Regions from separate parts of the Psychromonas ingrahamii 37 genome, predicted to be linked through region 4. Evidence: predicted binding sites of a transcription regulator. Region 4 holds the regulator's gene; each other region holds the start of a gene.
What was found. Region 4 encodes sigma-54, which starts transcription at its own class of promoters, with help from an activator protein. Its sites were predicted from a motif close to GTTGGCACGNNNNTNGNNT; they were not measured.
Positions count from the first base shown of each region.

Region 1: a site for sigma-54 is predicted at 554-572, ahead of PING_RS13435 (HAD-IIB family hydrolase). Genes of this name have one in related genera too.
Region 2: a site for sigma-54 is predicted at 1,418-1,436, ahead of PING_RS05450 (nitrate reductase). Genes of this name have one in related genera too.
Region 3: a site for sigma-54 is predicted at 716-734, ahead of cynS (cyanase). Genes of this name have one in related genera too.

Region 1 is NC_008709.1:3,192,373-3,194,585, reverse strand. It holds gene PING_RS13440 (acyl-CoA dehydrogenase family protein) at 1-268, shown strand, start outside; gene PING_RS13435 (HAD-IIB family hydrolase) at 749-1,564, shown strand; gene PING_RS13430 (glycosyltransferase family protein) at 1,587-2,213, shown strand, end outside.
Region 2 is NC_008709.1:1,292,236-1,294,448, reverse strand. It holds gene PING_RS05450 (nitrate reductase) at 1-1,276, opposite strand, end outside; gene cobA (uroporphyrinogen-III C-methyltransferase) at 1,866-2,213, shown strand, end outside.
Region 3 is NC_008709.1:892,695-894,907, forward strand. It holds gene PING_RS03680 (DUF2202 domain-containing protein) at 1-320, shown strand, start outside; gene cynS (cyanase) at 897-1,337, shown strand; gene PING_RS03690 (formate/nitrite transporter family protein) at 1,481-2,213, shown strand, end outside.
Region 4 is NC_008709.1:3,569,180-3,571,392, forward strand. It holds gene lptB (LPS export ABC transporter ATP-binding protein) at 1-496, shown strand, start outside; gene PING_RS14905 (RNA polymerase factor sigma-54) at 601-2,052, shown strand; gene PING_RS14910 (PTS sugar transporter subunit IIA) at 2,145-2,213, shown strand, end outside.

The DNA of each region.
Region 1 (2,213 bases), 380 kb from region 4:
TCTCGGCATTTTAATGGAAATTGGTACTGAGCTGTTTGCTATGGCCACCACTTGCTCCTATGCAAAATTTAAAATGGATGACGATCCTAGCGACACGACACCTAAGTATTTAGCGGATGTTTTCTGCTTAAATGCAAAAAGAAAAATATCCCGCTTATTTGATGATTTAACTGATAATGATGATGAAAAAGAAAATAAATTAGCGAAAAGTGTCTTAAAAGGCGATCTAAAGTGGCTGGAAAAAGGCATTATTTGGTCTGAAGATTAATTATCTTTTATTAAAAACTCAAATATTAAAAACTCAAAATAAGTACTGTGTTTTGAGTTTTTTTATACTGAGTACTTTTAAATTATTACTCTATAGGATTTTTTTAACTTGCTGCCAGCGTGCAATACTTGTCATTTTTTCTGCACCAGCATGATGCTTTATTGGTCGTGAACCTGTTATTCCTGAGCTTGAAAACCCCAAAAAACACTAACACCTTGAATGCAAAATTATTTACATTCAAGGTGTTAGTGTTTTTTTTGTGTTCTTCTTTTAGGTTTTTTGATATTTGGCTCAATTATTGCTCATGTTAATTATGCTTATATTAATTATGCTTATATTAATTATGATTATGTTAATTATCATAATGCTGTTGAACGCTGCTGTTCATGTTTTTTATGTAGAAAAACTAATCAGCCCGGATGTCTATCCTGTGGAGTTGTATGACAGGTAGATAATAGTCGCTTTAAAAAGTGGGGACCTATGAATAAAAAAATGCTCATATTTACAGATTTAGATGGCACATTACTTGACCATTACACTTATCAGACCCGAGCTGCAGATTGTACTATTAAAAATCTTAAAGAAAAGAATATCCCCATTATACCCAACACCAGCAAAACCCTTGCTGAAGTGCTACTAATTCGAGCAGATTTAAAACTTGAGACACCTTTTATTATTGAAAATGGTGCAGCTGTTTACATACCGGTTAACTATTTTAGCATACAACCCGATGGCACCCAGTTGGAAAATGGATTTTGGGTTAAATCATTTTGTCAAAAAAAGGATTTTTGGCTGTCTTTATTAAGCGCGGAAGCAAGGCAATTTAAGACTCATTTTCGTGGCTTTTCACAAATGAGAGCGCAGCAACTGGCTGATTTAACCGGGCTCAGTATAACGGATGCAGGATTAGCTAAACGGCGTCAATTTGGTGAGCCTGTTGACTGGTTAGGCAGTCAACAATCTCAAGATGATTTTATTAAACACATGCATCTGTTAGGTGCCAATGTGCTTGAAGGAGGACGATTTTTACATATCAGCGGAAATTGTGACAAAGGACAGGCACAATCCTGGTTGGCGCAGCAGTATAAAATTAATCAACCTGAACGGGGATTGACTGTTATTGCATTGGGCGATAGTGATAATGATACGGCAATGCTAGAAGCCGCTGATATTGCTGTTGTAGTGCGTTCTCCTGTACATGCTTTTCCAATCTTACAAAGAGAAAATGAACTTTATTTTAGTCGTGAATATGGGCCTGCCGGATGGGCGGAATGTTTACAAAAAATAATTTTTTAAACTGCAATTAAGGAGCTCTATTATGGCTGATTTTTATCAAAACGGTATTGTTACTACCCTGCATAGTTTGTCGCAGCGAAGTAATGAGGATCTTGAAGCAGAATTATTGAAATTTTCAGCTATACGACCGATGGGGCTGATCTTACCCTCTTTATATTCCGAGTTAGAGGGAAAGGCGTTACCCGCTATCATTAAACATTTAAGTAAAACAAAATATTTATCAGAAATTGTGATCGGTTTAGACCAAGCTGATGAAGCACAATATCGCCAGGCTTTGAAGTTTTTCAGCAAATTACCCCAGCAGCACAGCGTATTATGGAATGACGGCCCGAGATTACAGGCATTAGATGCAAAACTGCAGAAATTGGGCGTTGCGCCAAAAGAGTTAGGAAAAGGGCGTAATGTTTGGTATTGCATGGGGTATACATTAGCGACAGGTAGAAGTGAATCCGTGGCATTACATGATTGTGATATTTTAACCTATGACAGAAAACTTCTGGCGCGATTACTTTATCCTGTTGCCAATCCGCAATTTAATTATGAATTCTGTAAAGGTTTTTATGCGCGTGTCGCGGGTGGCAAAATTAACGGACGAGTTTCGCGGTTACTGGTCACTCCTTTGGTTAAAGCCCTCAAAAAAACGGTCGGG
Region 2 (2,213 bases), 2.3 Mb from region 4:
CCACCACTAACGGGCATTTTTTTAATGCCGCCTTAATTTTATCACTGTCGGGCAAGCTTACCACCGGGTTTGTTGCCATTATCCAAACGGCTTTAATAGTACCGTCATCAATCGCATCAAAGAGTTCAACAGCTTTTAAGCCCGGTTTGCTCGCTAACTGCTCAGTTTGCCAAAATTCACTGATCCTTTGATGATCCTGCGCATTGCCAAATTCCATATGGGCAGCTAAAGTGTTCGCCAGACCACCCACCTCTCTGCCGCCCATGGCATTGGGCTGACCGGTCACCGAAAAGGGCCCCGTGCCCTCTTTGCCAATACGTCCCGTTGCCAGAAAACAGTTCAAAATACTGTTTACTTTATCAGTCCCTTGAGATGATTGGTTTACTCCCTGGGAATAAATGGTAAGCACTTTTTCGGTCTGAGAAAAATGCTTATAAAACAATTCCAGCTGACTTTCCTCAATACCCAGACGTTTTAAAAATGCTTGCCGATCCTGACATTCGTCAATAGCACTGGCTAAACTCGCTTCAAACCCCTGGGTATATTGGTCGATATAATCCCTGTCTATAGTTTTATTTTCGGCAAGATAAGCTAATAAACCGTTAAACAGAGCAACATCACTGCCCGGCTGAATGGCCAAATGACAATCTGCAATTTCACAGGTCGCGGTTTTTCGCGGATCAATCACCACGATAAAAAGTTCCGGACGTAAGGCTTTAGCCGCTTTTAAGCGCTGAAATAAAACCGGATGACACCAGGCTAAATTGGAGCCGGTAATGACCACCATATCGGTTTTTTCAAGGTCCTGATAACAAATCGGGACAGTATCGGAGCCAAAGGCACGTTTGTGCCCGGCGACCGATGAAGACATACACAGACGCGAGTTGGTATCAATATTGCCGCTGCCGATAAAGCCTTTCATCAGCTTATTAGCCGCATAATAATCTTCAGTCAATAGCTGCCCTGATACATAAAATGCAACGGAATCAGGTCCGTATTGCTTTATGGTGTCGGAAAATTTATCGGCCACAAGCGTTAGAGCATCCTCCCAATTTGACGGAGCCCCATTAATTTCCGGGGTTAATAATCGCCCGTCATGGACAACGGTCTCACCAAGTGCCAACCCTTTAGAGCACAAGCGCCCATAATTTGCAGGGTGATCCTGATCGCCTCTAATATCTAATAAACCAAGTTTATTGGGTTTTGCTTCCACGCCGCAACCAACGCCACAATATGCACAAGTGGTTTTTGTCCATAGGCTTTTTTCTGCTGTCATGTGACCTCTCTTGGTTTCAGCTTTTATCGGCTGTTTTATGCCTGATTAGGTTTTATCTATCAAATTTATCTATTTAACTTATTTAACTTATTTAACTTATTTATCAAGTTTATCTATTTAACTTATCTGTTCTATTTAATTAAGCAATTTACGCGCCAAATCATGCGCATAATAAAAGTTTTAAAAAACGCCACAGTTAACAGCGCATAAACAAGCAATTAAGACCCTACAAACAAACAGTTAACAAAAAACAGCAATCAGTTCAGCAGCATTATCCTTAAACAGTCAGCCATAAAAATAGCGTTTCAAGCTTCAATACGGATCATTTTGGTGCTGACCGCCCTATTAATGACCTTTTTTATATATCAATAATGTTCCCCACATTTATCCGATTGTTTTTAAAAATCAAAAAAATAACGACTAACAAACTGATTTAAAAAGCTTTAAATTTTTAATTTAGCAGATCATTTATTTATTGGCACTGTATTTGCTTAGATTAAATAAATCATAAATAACTAACAAATTTATAACACCAGCTTAACCAAAACCTAACGATAGCTGATGACCAAACTTGCAAACAGGTGGCAATATGAACATACAAAAAAGTAACAATGTGGTTACCACTTTTGTTTTACATGAAAAAAAAGGTGCTGATTGGATATCACTAAAGGACAAAAAAACAACACCTTCCGGTAGGGTTTTTTTAGTGGGTGCCGGCCCGGGTGATCCGGATTTGCTTACGGTGAAAGCACTGCGTTTGATCCAAAAATGTGATGTTATTATTTTTGATAACCTGGTGAGTAAACAAATTAGAGAGCTGTTTTCTGCGCAGGCTGAACTCTTATATGTGGGTAAAGCCAAGAATAATCACAGTATTAGCCAGTCCGAAATCAATCAGCTATTAATCAATAAAGCCCAACAAGGTTTAAGTGTTTGC
Region 3 (2,213 bases), 1.9 Mb from region 4:
CTGAACAGTATCAGTTTTTAATAGATCAAGGCATGATCAGCGAGCTTGAAGCCTTATACGTCGCGGCTTATATTGAAGAGCTAAACATAAAAGATATTGCGCTGTGTCCAGACGTAATGATTGATAATGGATATCCCTCTCCATGCGGTTTAGCCTATACCACTCAAAAAGCCTTACAAACCGCATATAACACATTACTTAGCGGATCAGAAAATCACCTGCGCGCTTTTGTGAGGCGGATCGAGGCGGTGATTGGAGAGGGTGATTATGAGGCTCAATATCTAACTCAAGCTGAAATGGATACCATTCTAGGCCGTTGACTTACTGGTTTGATGGTTGAGTGTCCTCAATTTTATAATCCTTATAAAAAAGCCTCAGATCCAAGGTACAAAAAACCAAGATCAACTCGGCTTTTTAACCTTGATTAAAAGTCAGCAAGTATTACTTCGCTCTATTGATTGGTACAACCGTGCGTTTTTATCAACATAGAATTTCAAGAAAAAGATTAGCTATAAAATAATTAATCATTACTTTTCCGCTTAACTAAAAACACTTCTATTTATTGTGTTGCCTTAATTTAAAAATCATAACTACCAATAGCTTTGATCGTGCCCCATTTGGTGCAATAACAATATAATTTAACCTTTCTGGTGCTAATCTTCATACAAAAAAACAAATAAAAAACCTAACACGTTGATAATAAAGAAATTGAAAACATGGCATAGTTTTTGCTTATTACCTAGTATGTTAATTATTTATTAATTGCATGCTGATTTTATCTGCCAATTGTACGCCATGATTTGATTGTTTGATTAACTTGGCTTGCACAATAGCTTACTAAACAATATTGATTTTTTTATGCACATTCAGTATTCACCATTATTAGGAATATTATTATGATTAAAATAGACGTAACTGAACTTATTTTTGCTGCCAAAAAAGAGAATGACTTATCTTGGCAGGCGATTGCAGACGCAGCGGGAATGTCCGTGGTTTGGACAACCTCAGCCTGTTTAGGCATGAATAGTTGTTCATCCGAGGTAGCCGATAAACTGGTTGAGTTTCTAGGCTTACCAGCAGAAACCAAATCAGTACTAATGGAATATCCAACTAAAGAGTGGGATAAATCAGTCCCGCAAGATCCTTTAGTTTACCGATTATACGAAGTGGTCGGTGTATATGGAGATACGCTAAAAGAAGTGATTCAAGAAAAATTTGGAGACGGTATTATGAGTGCTATCGATTTTTCTATGGATGTTCAAAAAGAAGAAAATCCTAAAGGTGACCGTGTCATTTTAACCCTAAATGGTAAGTTTTTACCCTATAGTGCCTGGTAAATTTTTATTGTTGATAGTCTTTATCGTAAGTTGTTATTTCACAAGATCTTTTTGAAAATAAGTGGAAATTAGCAGTTTTCCACTTGTCTTTGTCATTGAAATGCATGTTATTGAATAATTTAATATTAAAAGTGAGAATTTAAATGTCTTATATTGAACCGAGTGAATTTGTTACCAAGATGGTTGATTCTGGTGAACAAAAAATATACATGTCTACTAAAGACACCCTTATCCGTGGATTCATGGCCGGCGCTATTTTAGGTTTAGCTGCCGTTTTTGCAATAACGGTGGCAACAAAAACAGGTAGCCCTATATTAGGCGCAGTTCTTTTCCCTGTTGGTTTTATTATGCTGTATTTAATGAAATTTGACTTACTAACCGGTGTATTTACACTTGCGCCACTGGCGTTATTGGATAAACGTCCTGGGGTAACCTTTGGCGGTGTCATGCGCAATTGGGGTCTAGTATTTCTTGGTAACTTTGCTGGAGCATTAACAACTGCCTTTTTAATGTCTTTTATTTTAACCTATGGTTATTCAACGGACGGTGGTGCTATCGCCGCTAAGGTGAGTACTATTGGTGAATCAAGAACCTTAGGTTATCAAGAACATGGTGTTGGTGGTTGGCTCACTATCTTTGTTCGCGGTATGTTATGTAACTGGATGGTATCAATGGGCGTTGTTGGTGCAATGATATCAACTTCTGCGGGTGCTAAAATGGCGGCAATGTGGATGCCTGTTATGTTGTTCTTCTACATGGGATTTGAGCATTCAATTGTAAATATGTTTTTATTCCCGTTCTCTATGATTATGGGCGGTGAATTTACCGTGACTGATTACATATTATGGAACGAAGTACCTACTGTTCTTGGTAACT
Region 4 (2,213 bases):
AAAGGGTATCGGTTACCTTCCTCAGGAAGCGTCCATCTTTCGCCGTTTAACGGTCTCCGAAAATATTATGGGTATTTTGCAAACGCGTAAAGAGTTAAACAATACCCAACGTGAAGAAAAGCTCAATACATTACTCGATGAATTTCATATCTCTCATATTCGTAATAATAAAGGGATGAGCCTTTCCGGCGGGGAGCGACGCCGGGTTGAAATCGCGCGAGCACTGGCAACCGAACCTAAATTTATTCTCTTAGATGAGCCTTTCGCCGGCGTAGATCCTATTTCAGTGATTGATATCAAGACTATTATCCAACACCTAAGGAATCGTGGTTTGGGTGTCTTAATAACCGATCACAATGTTCGAGAAACATTAGATGTCTGCCAGCATTCCTATATCGTTAGTCACGGTGAAATTATTGCAGTAGGTAATCAAGATGAAATATTAGCCAATGCCCAGGTAAAACAGGTCTATCTGGGAGAAGAATTTAAATTATAAAAGACTTATACAGGGTATATAAAAAGCTATTTTTTAAACCAAATTCCGCATTAATAATAACTCAATAACTTATATAATCAGCCAGATTCAGGGGGAATGTTTTGATAAAACAAGGTTTGCATTTAAAGATGGGGCAGCAACTTGCAATGACCCCACAATTGCAGCAAGCAATCAAATTGCTACAACTCTCTACACTGGATTTACAGCAGGAAATTCAGAATATTCTCGACTCAAACCCGCTATTAGAACAAGAAGATAACAACGGTACGCAGGAAGTCATCGCAAAGCAGGATAGCAGTCAGATTGATACTTCTGAAGCAATAACCCAGCAAGAGTTCTCTAATGATTTACCCGCTGAAAATAACTGGGAAGAATCTTATTCTGAATATTCAAGCAGCTCCACAACTTCTCCCTCATCCTCTTCAAGTTATGAAGGCGAGGACAGTATTTACCAGGGAGAATCTTCAACCTCTTTACAAGATCATTTAATTTGGCAAATGCAACTGACCCCATTTTCCGATACGGATCTTGTCATAGCCGCTGCCCTCATTGACTCGATAGATGAGTCTGGCTATTTAACCGCGAGTTGTGAATCAATTTTGGAAAGCTTAATCACTGAAGCTGATGATATTGAATTAGATGAAGTACTGGTTGTCCTAAAACGCATTCAACATTTTGATCCAATCGGTGTTGCTGCTCGTTCAACTCAGGAGTGTTTACAAATCCAACTGCGACATCTACCGGAACAAACACCATGGCGCAGTGAAGCGTTAACAATACTTGCTCATCACATGGATTTACTGGGTAACCGGGATTACCGTACTCTGGCAAGAAAAAGTAAATTAAAAGAGTTTGAATTAGCAGAGGTATTGCATTTAATTCAAACGCTTGAACCCAGACCTGGAAACCAAATCGAAAATAGCCAACCCCAATATATTGTGCCCGATGTTTATGTCAAAAAAATTGCAGGTCAATGGCGTGTATCGCTCCACCCAGATTCAGATGCTAAGCTTTCCATAAATCAAACATATGCAAATTTATGTAAAGGTAATATTAGTAAAGCTGATTCTCAGTTTATTAAAGGTCATTTACAAGAAGCAAGATGGTTTATTAAAAGCCTGGAAAGCCGTAACGAAACCTTATTAAAAGTCTCTCATTGTATTGTGCGCCAACAACAAGCATTCTTCGAATATGGGGAAGAATCAATGAAACCCATGGTGCTTAATGATGTTGCGTTAGAGGTAGATATGCATGAATCGACCATTTCCCGGGTCACGACACAAAAATTCATGCATACCTCAAGAGGTATTTTTGAATTGAAGTTTTTCTTTTCCAGCCATGTTGCGACAGAAAGTGGAGGAGAATGCTCCTCAACGGCAATTAAGGCATTAATCAAAAAATTAATCTCTGCAGAGGTCAGCAGCAAACCTTTAAGTGATAATAAAATAGCACTGTTACTTGAACACCAGGGTATTAAAGTGGCGCGCCGTACTATCACAAAATATCGGGAATTATTGGGGATTTCATCATCAAGCCAACGAAAAATGCTGCTCTGATTTTATAAAGATCAAGAAAACCATATTTGTTGATGATCATTCATAGCGCAAGTGCTAACATCGCGCAAATTTTTGTAATAGCTAAATCAAATATGAATATTTCAAGCTTATTAAATAAAGAATCTGTTTTTGCCAAAACTGCTTGTACAAGCAAAAAATGC